Regions from separate parts of the Bradyrhizobium sp. WSM1417 genome, predicted to be linked through region 2. Evidence: predicted binding sites of a transcription regulator. Region 2 holds the regulator's gene; the other holds the start of a gene.
What was found. Region 2 encodes LexA, which represses DNA repair genes until DNA is damaged. Its sites were predicted from a motif close to TGTTCNNNNTGTGTTCNG; they were not measured.
Positions count from the first base shown of each region.

Region 1: recA (recombinase RecA) is a predicted target of LexA. The motif match lies at 5,497-5,514, and genes of this name have one in related genera.

Region 1 covers NZ_KI911783.1:5,999,919-6,009,355, forward strand. The annotation lists gene gcvP (aminomethyl-transferring glycine dehydrogenase) at 1-1,083, shown strand, start outside; gene BRA1417_RS0129535 (hypothetical protein) at 1,209-2,183, opposite strand; gene BRA1417_RS0129540 (hypothetical protein) at 2,245-3,240, opposite strand; gene BRA1417_RS40980 (hypothetical protein) at 3,250-4,236, opposite strand; gene recA (recombinase RecA) at 4,334-5,422, opposite strand; gene BRA1417_RS44355 (hypothetical protein) at 5,672-5,839, shown strand; gene BRA1417_RS0129565 (DUF2798 domain-containing protein) at 6,541-6,798, opposite strand; gene BRA1417_RS0129570 (hypothetical protein) at 7,061-7,249, shown strand; gene BRA1417_RS0129575 (hypothetical protein) at 7,436-7,669, shown strand; gene BRA1417_RS0129580 (hypothetical protein) at 7,679-7,933, opposite strand; gene BRA1417_RS0129585 (hypothetical protein) at 8,038-8,349, opposite strand; gene BRA1417_RS0129595 (PaaI family thioesterase) at 8,710-9,174, shown strand; gene BRA1417_RS0129600 (HdeA/HdeB family chaperone) at 9,292-9,437, opposite strand, start outside.
Region 2 covers NZ_KI911783.1:5,149,816-5,159,252, reverse strand. The annotation lists partial or broken gene BRA1417_RS40815 (ComEC/Rec2 family competence protein) at 1-1,568, shown strand, start outside; gene BRA1417_RS0125095 (hypothetical protein) at 1,707-2,141, opposite strand; gene lexA (transcriptional repressor LexA) at 2,600-3,301, opposite strand; gene glp (gephyrin-like molybdotransferase Glp) at 3,477-4,688, opposite strand; gene BRA1417_RS0125080 (hypothetical protein) at 4,915-5,106, opposite strand; gene BRA1417_RS0125075 (HAD family phosphatase) at 5,277-5,909, opposite strand; gene BRA1417_RS0125070 (alpha-hydroxy acid oxidase) at 5,918-7,051, opposite strand; gene BRA1417_RS0125065 (S41 family peptidase) at 7,358-8,695, shown strand; gene BRA1417_RS46050 (hypothetical protein) at 8,772-8,894, opposite strand; gene BRA1417_RS0125055 (EAL domain-containing protein) at 8,923-9,437, opposite strand, start outside.

The DNA.
Region 1 (9,437 bases), 850 kb from region 2:
TCCTCCGCCCACGGCACCAACCCGGCCTCGGCCGCGATGGTCGGCATGGACGTGGTGGTGGTCGCCTGCGAGAAGAACGGCGACGTCGACGTCAGCGATCTCCGCGCCAAGGCCGAGAAGCACTCGAACGACCTCGCCGCTGTCATGATCACCTATCCCTCGACCCACGGCGTGTTCGAGGAGCATATCCGCGAGATCTGCGACGTCGTGCATGGCCATGGCGGCCAGGTCTATCTCGACGGCGCCAACCTCAACGCGCAGGTCGGCCTTAGCAGGCCCGGCGATTACGGCGCCGACGTCAGCCATCTCAATCTGCACAAGACCTTCTGCATCCCGCATGGCGGCGGTGGCCCGGGCATGGGTCCGATCGGCGTCAAGGCGCATCTCGCGCCGTTCCTGCCGGGTCATCCCGCGACAGATGGGAACGCGCCGGTCGGCCCGGTCTCGGCCGCGCCGTTCGGCTCAGCCTCGATCCTGACCATCTCCTACATCTACATCCTGATGATGGGCGGCGAAGGCCTCAAGCGCGCCACAGAGATCGCGATCCTCAACGCCAACTACGTCGCAGCAAGGCTCGATGCGCACTTCCCGGTTCTCTACAAGAACGAAAAGGGCCGCGTCGCGCATGAATGCATCGTCGACCCCCGCGCGCTGAAGACGACGTCCGGCGTCACCGTCGACGACATCGCAAAACGCCTGATCGACTACGGTTTCCATGCGCCGACCATGAGTTTTCCGGTGCCGGGCACGCTGATGATCGAGCCGACCGAATCGGAATCCAAGGCGGAGCTCGATCGTTTCTGCGATGCCATGATCGCGATCCGCAAGGAAATCGCCGAGGTCGAGGCTGGCCGCTTCAAGATCGAGGCGTCGCCGCTCCGCCACGCCCCCCACACCGTGCACGACATCGCGGACGATGATTGGAAGCGTGCCTACACCCGCGCCGAAGGCTGCTTCCCCGCAGGCACCTCGCGCACCGACAAATACTGGAGCCCGGTCGGACGCGTCGACAACGTCTATGGCGACCGTAATCTGGTGTGCTCCTGCCCGCCTGTGAGCGATTACGCGGAGGCGGCGGAGTAAGATGCTGCGTAGGATGGGTAGAGCGTAGCGAAACCCATCTCTGCATTCCGTTCTAAGGATGGAAAGTGCGATGGGGTTCGCTTCGCTCTACCCATCCTACAGCCTACGGCACACGATTTATTTATCTAAGGCGCAACCAGCAATCGGCTTTCGCGATCCCATCGCCAAAGCCGTTCGTTGGTCAGTTCCGTGCCACCCCACCAGCGATAGATCCGGTTGTGGCGCCACATGTCGTCTTCGCGGGCAAAAAGTGAACGCCCGAGTTCAGTCAGCGTGACCTTCCACTCGCTCTTGCCGAAGTAGCGGGCCTCATTGTCGAACGCCGGATCGCCCAAGAGGACCGCCGGCGTCGAATGTGCCCCCAATTCGAGCAAAGCATCGCGCGCGTCGTTTTCGTCGAACACATCGCGCATCCACCACGCTTCGGTGACACGCCTCGGGTCCGTGTGCCCGTCGTTCACAAAGTCCAGAATATCCATTTCGCTGGCACCTAGGCCCGTCACGCTGTCCGGAAGCTCTTCGAGCAACGCAATGAGCGCCGGTCGAAGTCTCGGCAGCATCGTCAGATCCGTCATCAGAAGATCGAAACAGGGCTTTGGCGTTTCAGCCCGATAGGCCTGCCAGGCGCGGCTGGCCGTCACCAAATGGTTGTCGGTCACCTTGAAGCCCGGCAGCTTCCATTTTGCGACAGACTCTGCAGCATAGCTCGCGGCATGATCGTCTGTATGCACCAGGCTCAGCTTCGTTGTGATCTCCTTGTAGGGGCGAAGTAGGTCCAGCAGCCAGACCAGCACGAGCTGATCGTTTGGTCGAGGATCAACCCACAATTCGATCGAGTCAAACTTCGTGCAGAGTTCGAAGAAACCGATATCGCGCGTGCCGAAACCTTCCAGCCAGTCTCGACAAACGTCGTCGAGCCAATGATCGCCTGGATTGCAGTGCTTTGCCGACCGCCGCTCCAGCCCCATCAAAAGCTGCTCTGCGGAAGGCAATTTCCTCCAGACGAAGCGCGTGCAGAAGCCGAGCGCGATATTCGCCAGTTTGGACTGGCGCAGCGTGTCTGCCGCAAGATGGTTCGTGGTCAAAATCAAATGTGACAAGGTGATTTCTCAATCAAAAGACAACATGACAATCAGGGATGCCATCAGCAGCGCCCTCACATCACGTCGGCGCGATCAACGAGCGGGTCTCGGGGTCCCACCGCCAGAGTCGCTCGTTGGTCAGGTGAGTGCCGCCCCACCAGCGATCAATCCGGTTGTACCGGCGGAAATTCTGGTCGCCTCCCAGCACCGCCTTACCGAACTCGGTCAGCGTCAATTGCGACCGCTTGTACCGATCGAACTGACTGGAATCGTCGTGCATCTCTAGCGAAAACGGACCTTGATCCAGTCCGGACACCGCCGGCCTCTCGCACCGCGCAAGGCCGTCAAGCAGCGCTCCAACTTCCCAATAACCATACACATCCAGCTCGTTGCACTTCTGGTGGCCCGGAAAGACATCGAAAGGCTGCATGCCGCCTCGCCCGATGAGTTGGAGTATCCGCGCTTCCGTGGCTCCAAGGCCTGAGGCAGGACGCGGAAGTTCGTTGAGGAGAGCCCTCACGTGAGGGGCGAGTTGTGGCAACCAGCTCAAATTGGTCTTGAAGAGATCCCTCCAACCTTGCGGGGTCGGCGCGCGATAGGCCCGCCATGCACGCCTGGCCGATTTGAGTTGACGAGGTGTGATCGCAACAGCCGGCGGGTAGAGTTCGCTTCGCGGTGGGTCGACATCCCTGACACCCAAGAACAGGGAGCGCACGACAAAGTCGGGATTTGCATCGTGTCGGCGGGCCCAATGATCGAGCAGCCAGAGCAGGATCAATTGCGCATTTGGCTCCGGCCCTCGCCAAAACTCGACCGAGCCATATTCCGCGAGCAGTTCGATCAGTCCTCGATCCTTCGCGCCTGATTCCTCGAGACGCCAGGACGGCGTATCGTCGAGCCAATGAAGCCCGCGGGGCTGTGTCGTACGCGGCGCAAAGAATGCGTCCAGCTCTGCATCGGCCGGCAACGGTCCCCAGACCAGCCGGCGCTCGATGGCAATCACGAGGTCGGCAAGGCCCGCTTGTTGAATGGCGCCGGCGATGGACGAGTCTGTCGTGACAATGAGCCGCGTCATACCGTGGCCTCAAGGCTTCATCAAAACATGGCCGTAACGCCACAGCCGGTCGTTGGTCAGGTGCGTGCCGCCCCACCAGCGGTCGATCGGATTGTGGCGACTGAAATCTTCCTGATGGGCCAGGACAGCCTTGCCGAACTCGGTCAATGACAACCGGCTGCGGAGATAGACCTCGTGCCGAGCTCTTAAATTTTCGCGATCGATTGTGCGCAGTTCGTCGCCCAGCCCGGCCACTACGGGCCTGGGGCCGAGCGCGAGCCCCTCGAGCAACGAACCCAACTCAAATTCTCCGAACACATATGTTCGCCGTTGCGAGCGCAGGTGAAACAACGCATTCGTGTTCGCAAACCCTCTGGCAAGCATCTCCAAGAACCGCATCTCGGTCGCACCGAGTCCCGTCGAAGGCGACGGCAGTTCTGCCATGAGATCGAGCAAGGCCGGGCGCAGCATCAGCAATGCACTGAGATCCTGGTGAAGGAGATCGACGCACGCCTCAGGGGTCATTGCGCGGTAGGCCGACCACGCCAACCGGGCAGTCTCGAACTCTTGGGCCCTAACAGGCACGACATGAATGTGCGGCTCGGATGCAGCGAGATCCTCACCGTGTGCTGTCGTCAGCTCGGATGAGACAAGTCGAAGTCGAAGCTTTGGCACCAGCGAGGAGCAGGAGCTGAGGTGGTCCAGCAGGCAGACGAGCTGCAATTGATCCCGGGGAGCTGGGTCGAACCAAAGTTCAACCACGTCATATCGCTCGCAGAAGTCGGCAAGGGACAAATCTTTGCGGTCCTTGATGCCCTTGGGCCAGCGGATGCCCCAATCGGACCAATGATCACCCGGCCCGAGATTCGCCGAACGCGCCGCGAAATAGGCTGCGAGCTTCTCGGGCGAGGGCAGAGGTCCCCACTCAAAGTGAAACGAGTATGAGATGACAATCTCCGCCAACCCGGATCGTGCGAGCTGGCCTCCGGACGAACTGGTCAAGATCAGACGCTTCATCGCACCACCTGATCAACGCAAACGAAACAGGCGCCGAAGACGTCGGCAACTCAACGTCCTCAGCGCCCGCTCCTCGCGAAATCTATTCGACTAAGGCTTACTCGTCCGCCGGCTCCTCGCCGTCGGCGTCACGCTCGGGACTGCCGGCGAGAATCTGCTCGGCGATCAGGCCGGAGTTCTGACGGATCGAGGTCTCGATCTTGGCGGTGATGTCGGGGTTGGCCTTCAGGAACGCTTTCGAATTCTCGCGGCCCTGGCCAAGACGCTGGCTGTCATAGGAGAACCATGCGCCGGATTTCTCGACGATGCCGGCCTTGACGCCGAGATCGAGGATCTCGCCCATCTTGGAGACGCCCTCGCCGTACATGATGTCGAATTCGACCTGCTTGAACGGCGGTGCCAGCTTGTTCTTGACGACCTTGACGCGCGTGGTGTTGCCGACCACTTCGTCGCGCTCCTTGATCGCGCCGATGCGGCGGATGTCGAGGCGGACGGAGGCATAGAATTTCAGCGCGTTGCCGCCGGTGGTGGTTTCCGGCGAGCCGTACATCACACCGATCTTCATGCGGATCTGGTTGATGAAGATCACCATGGTATTGGACTTGTTGATGGACGCCGTCAGCTTGCGCAGCGCCTGGCTCATCAGGCGGGCCTGCAGACCCGGCAGCGCATCGCCCATCTCACCCTCGAGTTCGGCCTTCGGCACCAGCGCCGCGACCGAATCGATCACCAGCACGTCGACCGCGCCGGAGCGCACCAGCGTGTCGCAGATTTCCAGCGCCTGCTCGCCGGTGTCCGGCTGCGAGATCAGAAGCTCGTCGATGTTGACGCCCAGCTTGCGCGCATAGACCGGGTCGAGCGCGTGCTCGGCGTCGATGAAAGCGCAGATGCCGCCCTTCTTCTGTCCTTCCGCAACCGTGTGCAGCGCCAGCGTGGTCTTGCCCGAGGATTCCGGCCCGTAGATCTCCACGACGCGCCCCTTCGGCAGGCCGCCGATCCCGAGCGCGATATCGAGCCCGAGCGAGCCCGAGGAGACCGCCTCGACATCCATCGAGCGGTCGTTCTTGCCGAGCTTCATCACCGAGCCCTTGCCGAACTGCCGCTCGATCTGGGAGAGCGCGGCGGCCAGAGCTTTACTCTTGTCCATGGAAGATCCTTCGACGATACGCAGGGCAGTGGTGGACATTGGGTCGTGCTCCTTATGGCGAGGATTCGCTAGAGGGACAAACGGCTGGCGAGGCGGCGCGGCGATAAAATCAATGTACCCTATTTGTTCTAGGTTCGCAATATGTTCTTTTGCGGATTTGCGCGTTAAATGACGCGTATCAAGCCGGATGAGCTGCGCGCCGTGAGAATTCCGTAATCCTGCGGCACCGAACCTTTCGCGGTCTGCGGTCTTCTCTTGGACGGGACCGCAACTCTGGGGACCTCAGTAATGACGAACAACACGCATCACGATACGAACCGGCGCATTCCGCTGCTGGAAGCGGCGCGGGAGGAGATGAGCAAGTTCGAGCGCAAGGAAAACGAGTTCCGCAAGAAGGACCGCGAAGAGCGTGCCGCCGAACTCCATTTGCCGCTGGACGCGATCAGGGTTCATTAGGCCGCCGCGACGAGGGCATAGGAGCCGAGGCCGGCCCGGCGGACGCGCTAGGCGGTGGCGATGTTTGCCAGCGGCAACGCGCTGGCGACGGTGCCGGAGCGGCCGGGGGAATCGGCACGGGAATTGGGATTCGGATGGCCGTGAAGGCGAGTCCGAGCCAATATGGTATCTAAATACTACCAGTAAGCTATTGATTAAACGACGGAATTTTCTGACGGGCTACTGTGCATGGGGTTGTTTTCGCGTTTTTGAAAGGCGCGCATGGGCCTTTCCACCCCCAGAGCCGTATCCCGGCACCCAACCCCGCCTACAGCAGAACCAGCAACCCGATGCCGATCACCAGCACTACGAAGCCAGCCGCCGTCGCGGCGGCGAATGACCGCTCTACGTTGTCCATGATGCCACCCCGTTGCCGGTGGGCCACGTTTCCCCCATGGCAGCACCGTCGTTGCGAAATCTCGCCTGCGGTTGTGTCCTGAGTTGTGCGAACGGATGTCGAAATTGGGACCGGTGCGGGGCCAGTGTGCGGCCCCGAGCTCCGGCTTTCGCTGTCGCCGTCAAGCCTTGTCAGGCTGTCGTAAGCTGAGCCGGCTAGGGTCGCTTGGCTATGGTGTTGCAGCCCAGCACCTCAGCCTCCAATAACCTTTCCCCGCTTGGTTCTCCCAAGCGGGGTTTTTTCATTCCGGTTTTCTTGCCGATTTTCATGCCGGCCGGCCGGTTTGCGAGCCGCCCTCCTCCTGCGTCAGACGCAGCGAGAAGGCGCGGATCGCCGGCGCTGCGAGCAGCACGATCGGCAGCATCGCCGCCCATGCGATCAGCCACGACACCATCCAGTGCGCGAGGAAGTCCAGCGCGTTCCCTGCCGGAAAGCTCGCGATGCCCGCGGCGATCAGCGAGGTCAGTCCGGACTGGATGATTCCGAACACGAAATGAGAATAGCGGCGGGGAATGCCCGGCATGACGCGCCCATGTTGCTGACCGTGATCGGGCCAAGCAAGGCACATGCCGCCGCGTTCCGGAAGGCGCCCTTACCCATCCCAGGAACTCTGTTCTTGGCCGGAGAACCACGGGAGAGGTCTCGCGCCGCGGCTGGGCGGCCGGCGCGTGCGCTTGCGAGATAGCCGTGGGCTATCCGGGACTTACCGACAGATTTGGCTTTCCCTGGAATATTATGCCGCCCAGCATGTTCTCAGTGATGGAAGTGAATCGTGGGAGAAGGCCATGAATCACAGGGGCGTCGAGTTCACCGTCGCCAAGACGGCAATTCCCGGCATCTGGCAGTGGCAGTTCCGGATCGGCGAGCAGATCAAGACTGGCCAGACAGAGACCAAGATCGATCTGTTGGCGATCCGGCGGGTGCAGCTGCGGATCGATCGGGAGCTGAAGGCGATCGGGCGCAAAACCGCCTGAGCGGCCGGATCGAGATCGACGGCGGGCTGGCGCGCCCCGACGCGCCGCAGCCGTCATGGCCTAAAGCAGCGGCGCCCATGGGGCTATTCCGTAGCCGACCGGAATTGATCTGCCGACGGTTTGGGATTGGACTGCCAGCGATTATGGCCGTGGGGACGGAGCCATCAGGCGCGATCGGTGCGAACCATGCCGCTCTACTTTTTTCGAATCCGGAACGGCAGCTATTCCGGCTGCGCCGACCAGGCGTCGGAATTTGCCGATCGCGATCTGGCCTGGAAGGAGATGACCAGCGTCTGCGCCGACATGGCCGCCGGCATCGCCCGCAAGCTCCAGGAAAATTCCGAATGGAATATGGAGCTGCTGGACGAGGCCAAGGAGCCCGTGTTCCGGATCCGCATCACATCCGAAACCTTCGAATAGGGGCCGGCCCTAATCCGCGCTGGGCAGCCGCCGCATCGTGAATTCGATATCACCGCCGGGCAGCTCGCGCCAGGTCTCGACCGCGCTCATATAGCCGGCCTTGGGGTAGCGGGTGAAGAAAGCCTGCGCCCTCTCCCGTGCCGCCGCGCGTGGCAGCGTGAAGGTCTCGCGCAGATAACCGTCGCCGGCCGTCACGCCGGCCTTGCCGCCCATCCTGCGCCGGCGCGCCATCCGCTCGGCGAGATCCCGCGGACGATCGGCCATGTCCCGCCTCCTTTACGCAATACGCTCTCGCGCAATGTAGGAAGCAAGCCGGCCGAAGGGGAGTCCCGGCCGGAGGCCTCAGCCGCCTCCGATCGGGCAGAAGGTCAATTGGCAGCCGTGCCGGATTTCTTCTTCGGCGCACCGGTCGCGGCCGAGGCCTTTGGCGCTGCCGACGGCTTCGGCGGGTCGGAGCGCATGCCGCCCCAGGGATCGTTGGACGCCTTGGAATCCGGAATCTTCTTCAGCGTTTCCTTGTAGGCCCTGTCACGCTCGGCTTCCGCGGCCTTCTCCTCTGGAGTCTTGCCCGGGCCGTCCTGCAGCAAATTGAGATTGGGCATTTGCGCAGAGGCCGGTCCCGCCAGCACGGTCGGTCCCGCCAGAACAGCCAGCACCGCGGCCACACGGAAAAGCTTCATCATCGACTCCTTGATCATCCATGGCGGCGCGGGTCGCCCGCGCCTTGTCACCCCTGGCACAACGGCAGGGGCCGCTCGGCCCGCTAGAGCCGGTCCGATTTGCACGATTTCGGCGCGTGGAGCCAGTCGTCCCAGATCGGGCCGCACTTGGTGCACCCGTTCAGCAACAGGCCGAGCCCGGCCAGACAAAACACGAGGACATACCGACGCAACATCACCCACCCATACCCACTCCGTGGCATCATACCGGGCGAAGTCAGGCATTTTCAAGCCGACGGGACCCGCGGCAGACCGGCGACTTTGCCGCGCCGGTCCGCTCGAAACGCCGAACATCCGGCAATACAGGAGGGAACGACAGCAATGCCATCGCAGCCAGAAGCCGAGTTCGGCATCAGTGAGGCCCGACGCATCCTCGGCGAGGTCTTTGCGCCCTGGGTCCAGGATCTCAATTTGTCGGTCGAGCGCATCGAGCACCTGCCGCCGCCGGACGTGCCGGACTGGCAGCCGGCAGCGCTCCTGCGCATGCCGTTCTCGGATCGCCTGTGCCGCAACGGCGGCGTGGTCTGCGGCCAGGCGCTGATGGCGCTCGCCGACACCGCGATGGTGATCGCGAACCTCGCCGCCAACCGCGGCTATCGTCCGATGACGACGGTCGACCAGACCACGCATTTCATGCGCGCCGTCTCCTCGTCGGACGTGCTGGCCGACGCCCGCGTGGTGCGACTCGGACGCACCATGAGCTTTGGCCGCGTCACGCTGCTCTCGGCTACCGACAACAAGCCGGTGGCGATGGTGTCGAGCGCGTTCGCGATGCTGCCGGGGTGAGCATCATCCGAAAGAAGAAAGCCGCGTGAGCGCAAAGCGCACCGCGGCTCTCAATGGCGTCATGTCGAGACGGGAAACGCGGTTGTGATCGCGCGTCGTGCCGTCACGCGGGGGATGTTACTTGCCGAGCACTTCGTCAGCCGCGGTGACGATGCTGACGTTCGGATTTTTTCCGCAATAGCTGCCGAACTGCTTGGCGTTCTCGACGAATACGTCGGTATCGATGATCGCGTTCTCTTCGTCGCCCTTGTACCAGCCGTCCA
Region 2 (9,437 bases):
ACCGCCGGCTTGCGGCTGCGTTACGCGGCCTTCATGCAAGGACTGCGCGATGCGATCGATGCCCGCATCCGCGCGACGCTCGACGGCGACAATCGGGCGATCGCGACCGCGCTGCTCACCGGGCGGCGCGATGCGATCACCACGCCCGTCAACGATGCGATGTTCATCTCCGGCCTCGGCCACGTGCTCTCGATCTCCGGTTATCACATGGCCGTCGTGGCCGGTGTCGTGTTCTTCGCGGTGCGCGCGCTGCTCGCTCTGATCCCGGGACTTGCGGCAGGGTTCGCCATCAAGAAATGGTCGGCGGCCGCGGCGCTGGTCGCTGCTGCGTTCTACCTGCTGCTGTCGGGCGCGGAGGTCGCCACGCAAAGGTCGTTCTTCATGACGGCGGTGGTGCTGATCGCGGTGATGGTCGATCGCCGGGCCATTACCTTCCGCACGCTTGCTGTCGCCGCAATGATCGTGCTGGCGGTCGCGCCGGAAGCGCTGGTGCATCCGAGTTTTCAGATGTCTTTTGCGGCAACGCTCGGGCTCGTCGCCTTGGTGCAGATCGGCATGCCCAATTTGTTTGCCTCGCCGGACCATTCGGCGACCGCTCGCATTGCGATGTGGGGTGGCCGCGAGATCGCGATGCTGTTCATGGCCTCGCTGATTGCGGGACTTGCGACCACGCCCTACGCCGCTTTCCATTTCCACCGTGTCACGCCGTTCGGCGTGCTTGCCAATCTTGGCGCGATGCCGGTGGTCTCGGCGCTGGTGATGCCGGCGGGATTGTTGGGGCTGCTTGCTGCGCCGTTCGGGCTGGACAGCGTGTTCTGGTGGCTGATGGGGATCGGTATCGACTGGATGGTCGCGGTCTCGCGCTGGGTCGCGGCATTGCCGGGCGCCGTCGGTCGCATCCCGGCGTTCGGGATCGCGCCGCTGATCGCGGCGAGCCTGGGAATCGTCGTGCTGGGCTTGTTGCGCACGCCGCTGCGCTGGTCCGGCGCCCTGGTGCTGCTGGCAGCGATCCTCTGGGCACTGTCGGCGCGGCAGCCCGACATCCTGATTGCCGGGGATGGCGCGAGCGTCGCGGTGCGGGGCAGGGACGGATATCTGCACCTGATCAGGACGAACAAGGAGAGCTTTCTGCTCAAGGAATGGCTCGCTGCCGACGCCGATCCGCGCGATGCAGGCAGAGCCTCGCTGGCCGATGGCGTGTCCTGTGACGAATCCGGCTGCGTGACGCCACTGGCCGACGGGAGACTGGTCGCGCTGGCACTGCGCGTCGACGCTCTCGCGGACGATTGCAGTCGGGCCGCGCTGGTGGTGACGACACGCCCCGCGCCACCCGATTGCGCGGCGATGGTGGTCGATCGGCAACGGCTCGCCAGCCAGAGTGCGCTGGCGCTGACGCAGCGTGGTGACGGGTTTGTGGTTCAGGCGGTGAGGGCGAGAGGCACGAGCCGCCCCTGGTTGCCGGCCGGCGCGGGCGAGGGTGATTTCGACGGCAGCCTTGCGCCGAAGGCAACCGCGCCCGCATCAAGGACGCAACGCCGGCGGAGACGGACTTGCAGGCCGACGATTGATCGGACGGTGCCGAGAGATGCAGTGGGTTAGTGCATCCGCTCGGATTTCGCTGGCGCAAACCACGCCATCTCGCCGGCCGCGGCCGGCGATGGCGATTCAATCCTGACCTCCGACCTTGCAGCCGGAGGGCGGCTCTGTCAGCCGATCGGCAGGTGCGTGACGGTCGGCTGCCTGTCGGCGATGATCTGCGCCTTGTGCTCGCGCTCGGTGACCGGCTGGGTCACAGGCAATTGCAGCACGGTCGCACGCTGGCCTTCGACGAGCTGCGTCACCAGCACGTATTTGCCGTCGGGAAATTCGATCGCGTCGTGATGGCGGTCGGGAACGTGCGGATCGATCTTGCCGAACTTGCCCACGCGGGAATTGATGGTGCGCGTCCAGATCCAGCGATTGTCGTAGCGGACGTCGTCGGCGAAGGCGAGCTCCGTTCCCGGCAGCAGGCAAACGGCAACAGACGGATCGGCTGCGGAGGCGAAGCCGCGCGTCGAGGTGCCGCGGAAGCTTGTCGTGACGATCGTCTCGCCGACTTCGGCGGGGCGCGACGCGACGGCATGCAGGCTGTAGTCACACATCGGGTGCTCCTCATGCTGGGATAGCAACCCGCGTCTCTCAATCGAGGCGCAGGCCTCTATCAGAGTTGAAGCACGAACGCTCTGCTTGGTTGTGGGCAAATCTGCGGCTGGTTTCCGCGAGCCGCGATCACATTATCTTTCCCGAACTCAATAGGAACAAAGCTCGCTACGATGCATTTGGGAGGCGCGTACGCGAATACTGCAACGGTCGCTCGATCGCATTCGGCCCGTGCGAATTTAATCGCTGGCCGCTGTTTCCGCGAATACGCGAGCCGCGAAGCGGTGCTGTTTCCTGGGCGTCGCGAGGAGCCAGCGCCGGACGAAGGGCCGGATAGTCTGTGCAGAACCAGAAAGACTATCCAGCCGGAGCGGACGATGATCCGCTCTATCTCTGACCGGCGATAGCCGGCATGAAGTACTTCCCGTATGAAGCACTCCTGTATCAAGTACTCCCGGTATCAGTACTTCCGGTAAAGCCCGATCAGCTTGCCCTGAATCTTCACCCGGTTGGGCGGCAGGATGCGGACCTCATAGGCTGCGTTGGCGGGCTCGAGCGCGATCGAGGCGCCGCGGCGGCGGAAGCGCTTCAGCGTCGCTTCCTCGTCGTCGATCAGCGCCACCACGATGTCGCCGGTATCGGCGCTCTCGTTGCGCTGGATCAGCGCCATGTCGCCGTCGAGGATGCCGGCCTCGACCATGGAATCACCGCGCACTTCGAGCGCGTAATGTTCTCCGGAGCCGAGCATGTCAGGCGGTACGCTGATCGTATGGCTGCGGGTCTGCAACGCCTCGATCGGCGTGCCGGCCGCGATGCGGCCCATCACCGGCACCGCGACGGGACGTTCGCCCTCGTCCGCGGAAAGGCTGGAGCTCGCACGCACCTTGCCGAGATTGCCCTCGATGACGCTCGGCGTGAAGCCGCGGCGGCTGCCAGCGGCTGCCTGGAGCTCCGGCAGCTTGATGACTTCAATTGCACGGGCGCGGTTGGGCAGGCGTCGGATGAAGCCACGCTCCTCGAGCGCCGTGATCAGGCGATGGATGCCCGACTTCGAGCGCAGGTCGAGCGCATCCTTCATCTCGTCGAAGGAGGGCGGCACGCCGCTTTCCTTCAGACGTTCACTGATGAACCGCAGAAGCTCGTATTGTTTGCGCGTTAACATCTCGACCAAAGTCCCCCGGTTGATGTCGTCCGATTCCGAGACGCTGAATTCGGCAATAAGCCGCTACATGCTCGAAACAAATCATGAACGGACACTATATGTTCGATACATGTTCCGCAACTGCTTAATTTACCGTGAACGGAGCAAAGTTGGCGGAACGCGCTTGGCCGGGCGCTCAGACGGGGAGTCGCAACACTTCGCAAGCCGCGCCGGTCTCGGCCTTCGGCGCGAACGGTGCGCGCACGAGAAGTACCTGTGCTGCAGCGAGATTCGCAAGCAGCGAAGAGTCCTGATGATCGACGGGAAGAACGATGCGTGTGCCGTCGTCACGCTCGTCCAGATGCGCGCGCAGATAGTCCTCGCGCTGGTCGTTGGCGCCGATTTCGCGGCCGAGCACGGCGCGTTCACGGCGATGGTGAATCACTGAACGGCCCGACAGGGCGCGAATCAGCGGCACCATGAACAGGAAAGCGCAGACGTAGGACGACACGGGATTGCCCGGCAGGCCGATCACACCCATTGCGCCGAGCCGCCCGTGCATCATCGGCTTGCCTGGCCGCATTGCGATCTTCCAGAACGCCATTGCGATGCCTTCGTCCCGCAGTGCCTGCTGGACCAGATCGTGGTCGCCGACCGATGCGCCGCCGGTCGTGATCAGGATGTCGGCGCCGCTCTCACGGGCGCGGCGGATGCCGGCGGTGGTCGCTTCCAGCGTGTCGGCGGCAATCCCGAGGTCGATGGTCTCGGCGCCCTCGCTGCGGGCGAGCGCGTGCAGGGCGTAGCCGTTGGAATAGACGATCTGGCCGTGGCCGGGGGTGGTGCCCGGCATCACCAGCTCGTCGCCGGTGGCGAGAATGGCGACCTTCGGACGCCTGAAAACGGCAAGGTGCGGATGGTTCATCCCGGCGGCGAGCGCGAGGTCGCGCTCGGTGAGACGACTTCCCTTGCGCAGGAGCACGTCGCCCTCGCGGAAATCGACGCCGGCGGGACGGATGTGCCGTCCGGCGATCGCGGCTTCCTTGATCGTGATGCGCTTGCCGGCGGCGACCGTGTCCTCCTGGATCACGACGGCGTCCGCGCCACCGGGAACGACGCCGCCGGTGAAGATCCGCACGGCCTCGCCGGCGCCGACCGTCCCCGCGAACGGTCGGCCCGCCGCGACTTCGCCGATGACGGTGAGCTCCGAATCGATCGTCGCGGCATCGGCCGCGCGCACCGCGTAGCCGTCCATCGCCGACATCGCCTGCGGCGGCTGCGTGCGCCTAGCCGCGACGTCACGCGCGAGCACGCGATGGTAGGCCTCGTCGAGGGAAATCATTTCTTCCGGCAGCGGCTCTGCACCCGCCAGCACCGCGGCGAGCGCGTCGGAAACCGGCATCAAGGCCACGGCGAAAACTCCTGCTCGGCACGTTCGGGCGAATGTTCCGCACGTCTTCTAGCCGAGCGCGGGCGCAGAGGCAAAAACGGCTGAGCGCGCGCAGTCATCCCGCCGCTTCACATAGTTCCGGAAGGCAGGATTACGCGCGTCGTGGCATGATCCGAAGAGCCCGACAGATCGGCAGGAGACTGGTCATGGAAGGGCGAGAACGACGAGCGCCCCGGGCCTGGATCGATCAGCTCCCTGGCTGCCCGGGAGTTACGTCGGGCGCCTTGGGTCCCTGATCCTTATCGGGCAGCGGATCGGCCTGGGATTTCAGGTCGGCGGCCTTGCTCACAAGCTTGGCGGAAAGGTCCGAATCTGAAGTTGTCCTCGCGAATTCAAGAAGAAGAGAGGCCTGCTTGGTGAGGTAGGTTTTGCCCAGCACGATGATGCATCCGTCCGTAGAAGTCCCAACGGACTCTAAGAGTCCGGAAGGCGGTATTCCGTTCCGGGAACTCTGTATAAAAATGCACAAAGTGATTGGGTTCCTCAATTTTTTTCAAAATTGTTCCCGTTGGGCCGTGCCTCCAAGGGTTTCGCGACGACGCCTCGTCGTCAGATGCCCAATGCCTTCAATGCGTTCCCGACGTCACGTGGCGAGGTCACATGCACCGCCGTCAAGCCGCGCGCGCGCGCTCCCTCGATATTTTCGGCAAGATCGTCGAAGAACACGATGCGCCGGGCGGGTACACCGATCGCCCCAACGACGTGGTCGAAGGCCTCCGCATCCGGTTTGCGCAGGCCAATGCTGGACGACAAATACAGCTCGCGGAAATGGCCGAGGAGGTCGGCATATTCCCGCGAGAAATGGTCCACGTGCGGCCGGTTGGTATTGGAGAAAGCGTAGAGCGGCATCTGCTTCGCTGCCCGCGGCAGCAGCTCGGCGACGTCAGGCATTTCGCCGGCGAAGATCGCGTTCCAGCCTTCCAGGAACTGCGCGTCCGAAATGCCGATTCCGAGCGATGCTCGCAATGAGGCGAAATAATCCTCATCGCTGATCTTCCCCATCTCGTGCAACCGATAGGCTTCGCTGTCGCGCACATAGCGCGCGACGATGGATTCGGGCTGGCAGCCGGCATGTCCCGCCCAGCAGGCGATCGCCTTGGAGAAATCGATATCGAGCACGACGCGGCCGAGATCGAACAGAAGCGCATCCGCGCTGCCGGGAGAGAGCGGTGTCACCTGCATCCTTTCGCTCAGTATCGATATGGCTCGTGGTCGAACAGCGGAAACGCGCTGAACACGCTCGGCGCGTTGGTTGCGGTCGCCTGGTGCAGGCAGGATTTGTTAACCTCGGCGAACGAGGTCGCACCCAGGAGGCCGAGGCAGCGCAGCACTTCGTCCTCGAGCAGCTCCAGCATGCGGGCCACCCCGGCTTCGCCGGCCGCCGCCAGCGCCCAGCATTGCAGCCGGCCGATGCCGACGAGGTCGGCGCCCGCCGCGATCGCCTTGACGATGTCGGTGCCGCGACAGACGCCGCCATCGACCATGATCTTGGCGCGGCCGTTCACGGCCTCGACGATCTCGGGCAGCACGTGCATGGCGCCGCGACCATGATCGAGCTGACGGCCGCCGTGGTTGGAGACGTAGATCCATTCGACGCCGTGATCGATCGCGATCAGCGCGTCCTCTGGCGTCGCGATGCCCTTGAGGATCAGCGGGATCTTGAACTTGTCCTTGATCATCTTCACCGTCCGCCACTCCAGACCCTTCTGGTAATCGCCGCCGGTGGCGCGCAGGCGGCTCTCGCGAACGTATCGCTTGGCGATATCACGTTCGCGGCGGCTGTAATGAGCGGTATCGACGGTCAGGCAGAAGGCGGCATAGGCGTTCTTCTCGGCCCGGCTGACGACGTCGGCGACGAAGGCGTCGTCGCCGCGCACGTAGAGCTGGTAAAGGCGCAGCGCGTCGGGTGCAGCTTCGGCGGTCTTCTCGAGGCCGGGCTCGGACACCGAACTGAGCATGTGCGCCGCACCGAAAGTGCCGCAGGCGCGTGCCACGCTCGCGGCACCATCCGGGTCGAAGATCTCGAGCGCGCCGACGGGAGCGAGCACCACCGGCAGGCGCATCTTGCGGCCGAACTGCTCGACCGCGCCGGTGACCTTGCGGACATCGCGCAGCACGCGCGGGCGGAAGGCGATCTCGTCCAGCGCCATGCGGTTGCGACGCATCGTGGTCTCGGTCTCGGCCGCGCCGACGATATAATCCCAGGCATTCTGGTTGAGGTTGGCGCGGGCTTTCCGGATGAATTCATGCAGATTCTGGAACGGCTCGGTGCTGGCGCCGAGCTCGACGTTCCTGTCCGGTTGGATGCGGGGTGCTTCGTTCATTGTTATCCTCCCGAGAATTTGAAGCCTTCCCTCATCGCCTAACCCGTCCGGGGCGCCAAAACCATCCTAAAATGGCATGGCTGCGAGGCGTGGGCCGGCCGGCCGACCCCCGCTGCGCACGAACCGGGTCCTGCAACGTTGCCGAAAGTTTAGGTCCGGACGAAGCGATTTTTACGGTGTACCCGCCGGCGTGGCATCCCGGCCTTGAAGAAACCAGAATGGTATTGTGAGAAGCAGGCTGGATCGCCATTTGCATGGCGGCTCTCCAGCCCCACCGAACCGCGAAGCAAAAAGGCCAGCCTATCCATGCGGAAAACCCTGCTGTTTCCACTGGGCGCGCTCACCGGAGCGTGTCTGACCCTTCTGGTAGCCAGTCCGCACGGCGGCGTGTGGGCGGCACGGGCGGCAGCGAGCGCGGATGACGCCTATTCCAAGCTCAATTTGTTCGGCGAAGTGTTCGAGCGGGTGAAGGCGAGCTACGTCGAGAAGCCGGACAATGCCAAGCTGATCGAAGGCGCGATCACCGGCATGGTGACCTCGCTCGATCCGCACTCGCGCTACATGAACGACAAGGCCTGGACCGAGATGCAGGAGACCACCTCCGGCGAGTTCGGCGGGCTCGGCATCGAGGTCACGATGGAGGAGGGGCTGGTCAAGGTCGTCTCGCCGATCGACGACACGCCGGCCTCCAAGGCCGGCATCATGTCGGGCGACCTGATCAGCAAGATCGACGGCGATGCCGTGCAGGGCATGACGCTCGAGCAGGCCGTCAACAAGATGAAGGGGCCGGTCGAGACCCAGACCAAGCTCACGATCGTGCGCAAGGGGGCCGACGCCCCGCTCGACGTCGCGATCAAGCGCGAGATCATCCATGTGCGCCCCGTGCGCTTCCATGTCGAGAACGGCGATATCGGCTATATCCGCGTCACCTCGTTCAACGAGCAGACCACCGATGGCCTGAAGAAGGCGATCGCATCGATCTCCAAGGACGTTCCGCCGGAGAAGCTGGTCGGCTACGTGATGGACCTTCGCAACAATCCGGGCGGATTGCTCGACCAGGCCGTGTCGGTGTCGAGCGCGTTCCTGCAGCGTGGCGAGGTCGTCTCGACCCGCGGCCGCAATCCGGAAGAGACCCAGCGCTTCACCGCGCGTGGTGGCGACCTCACCAAGGGCAAGCCGCTGGTGGTTCTCGTCAATGGCGGCTCGGCCTCGGCCTCTGAGATCGTGGCCGGCGCGCTGCATGACCACAAGCGCGCGACGCTGATCGGCACCCGCTCGTTCGGGAAGGGCTCGGTGCAGACCATCATTCCGCTCGGCACCGGCAACGGCGCGCTGGCGCTGACCACGGCGCGCTACTACACGCCCTCGGGCCGCTCGATCCAGGCCCAGGGCATCGCGCCCGACATCGAAATCCTCCAGGACGTGCCGCCCGAGCTGAAGGGCCGGATGGACACCATGGCGGAGTCCCAGATGCGCGGCCATCTCCAGGCGGCCGATGGCACCGAGCAGACCGGGTCGCAGTCCTATGTCCCGCCGGAAGCGAAAGACGACAAGGCCCTGCATACGGCCTACGACTTCCTGCACGGCCAAACCGGAAATGCGGTCGCCGCCAAGCCGGCGCCGAAGGCTGCGGTGCCGAACTAGGCGCTCGCGACGGTAAGGTATTGATCGCCCGGGAGCGGATAGCCGTTCCCGGGCGATCTTGTTTCGGGATGCTGCGTCAGCTCGGGTTCATGGCCGCGAAGGTGGCCTCGTAGCAGCCGTCGCGCTCGGCCCAGCGGCGGGCGCGGTCGCGCTCGACCAGCACCTCGTCGCCGGGATGGACACTTTGGTCTGATCTCACCGTCAAGCTGGGCGGGCGGATCCTGGCCCTAGCTTGCCTCGCGGCGGCGGCCTTCGTTGCCATTGCGCTGGGCGAGACGGCTGCGATGAGCTGCGAACAGCTCCAGCACCTTGTCGGCGGGCTTTGCGGCGCTGAACAGATAGCCCTGCATCTCGGAGCAGCCGAGTGCGCGCAGCAGCCGCTGCTGCTCCTCGGTCTCGACGCCCTCGGCCGTGGTGGTCATGCGGCGGGCGGCCGCGAGATTGACGACGGCCTGCACGATGCTGGCGGAGCCGTCGGGGCCGGCGATGTCGTTGACGAAGCAGCGGTCGATCTTGATCTTGTCGAACGGGAAGCGGTGCAGATAGCTCAGCGAGGAGTAGCCGGTGCCGAAATCGTCCAGCGCGATGCGGACGCCGATGGCGCGGAGTTGATGCAGGATCGCAAGCGCCGTGTCGTCGTCGCGGATCAGCACCGCCTCGGTGATCTCGAGCTCGAGCCGGCTCGCCGGCAAATTGGAGGCGGCAAGCGCCGCCATGATTTTCAGCGCCAGCGTGCCGCTCT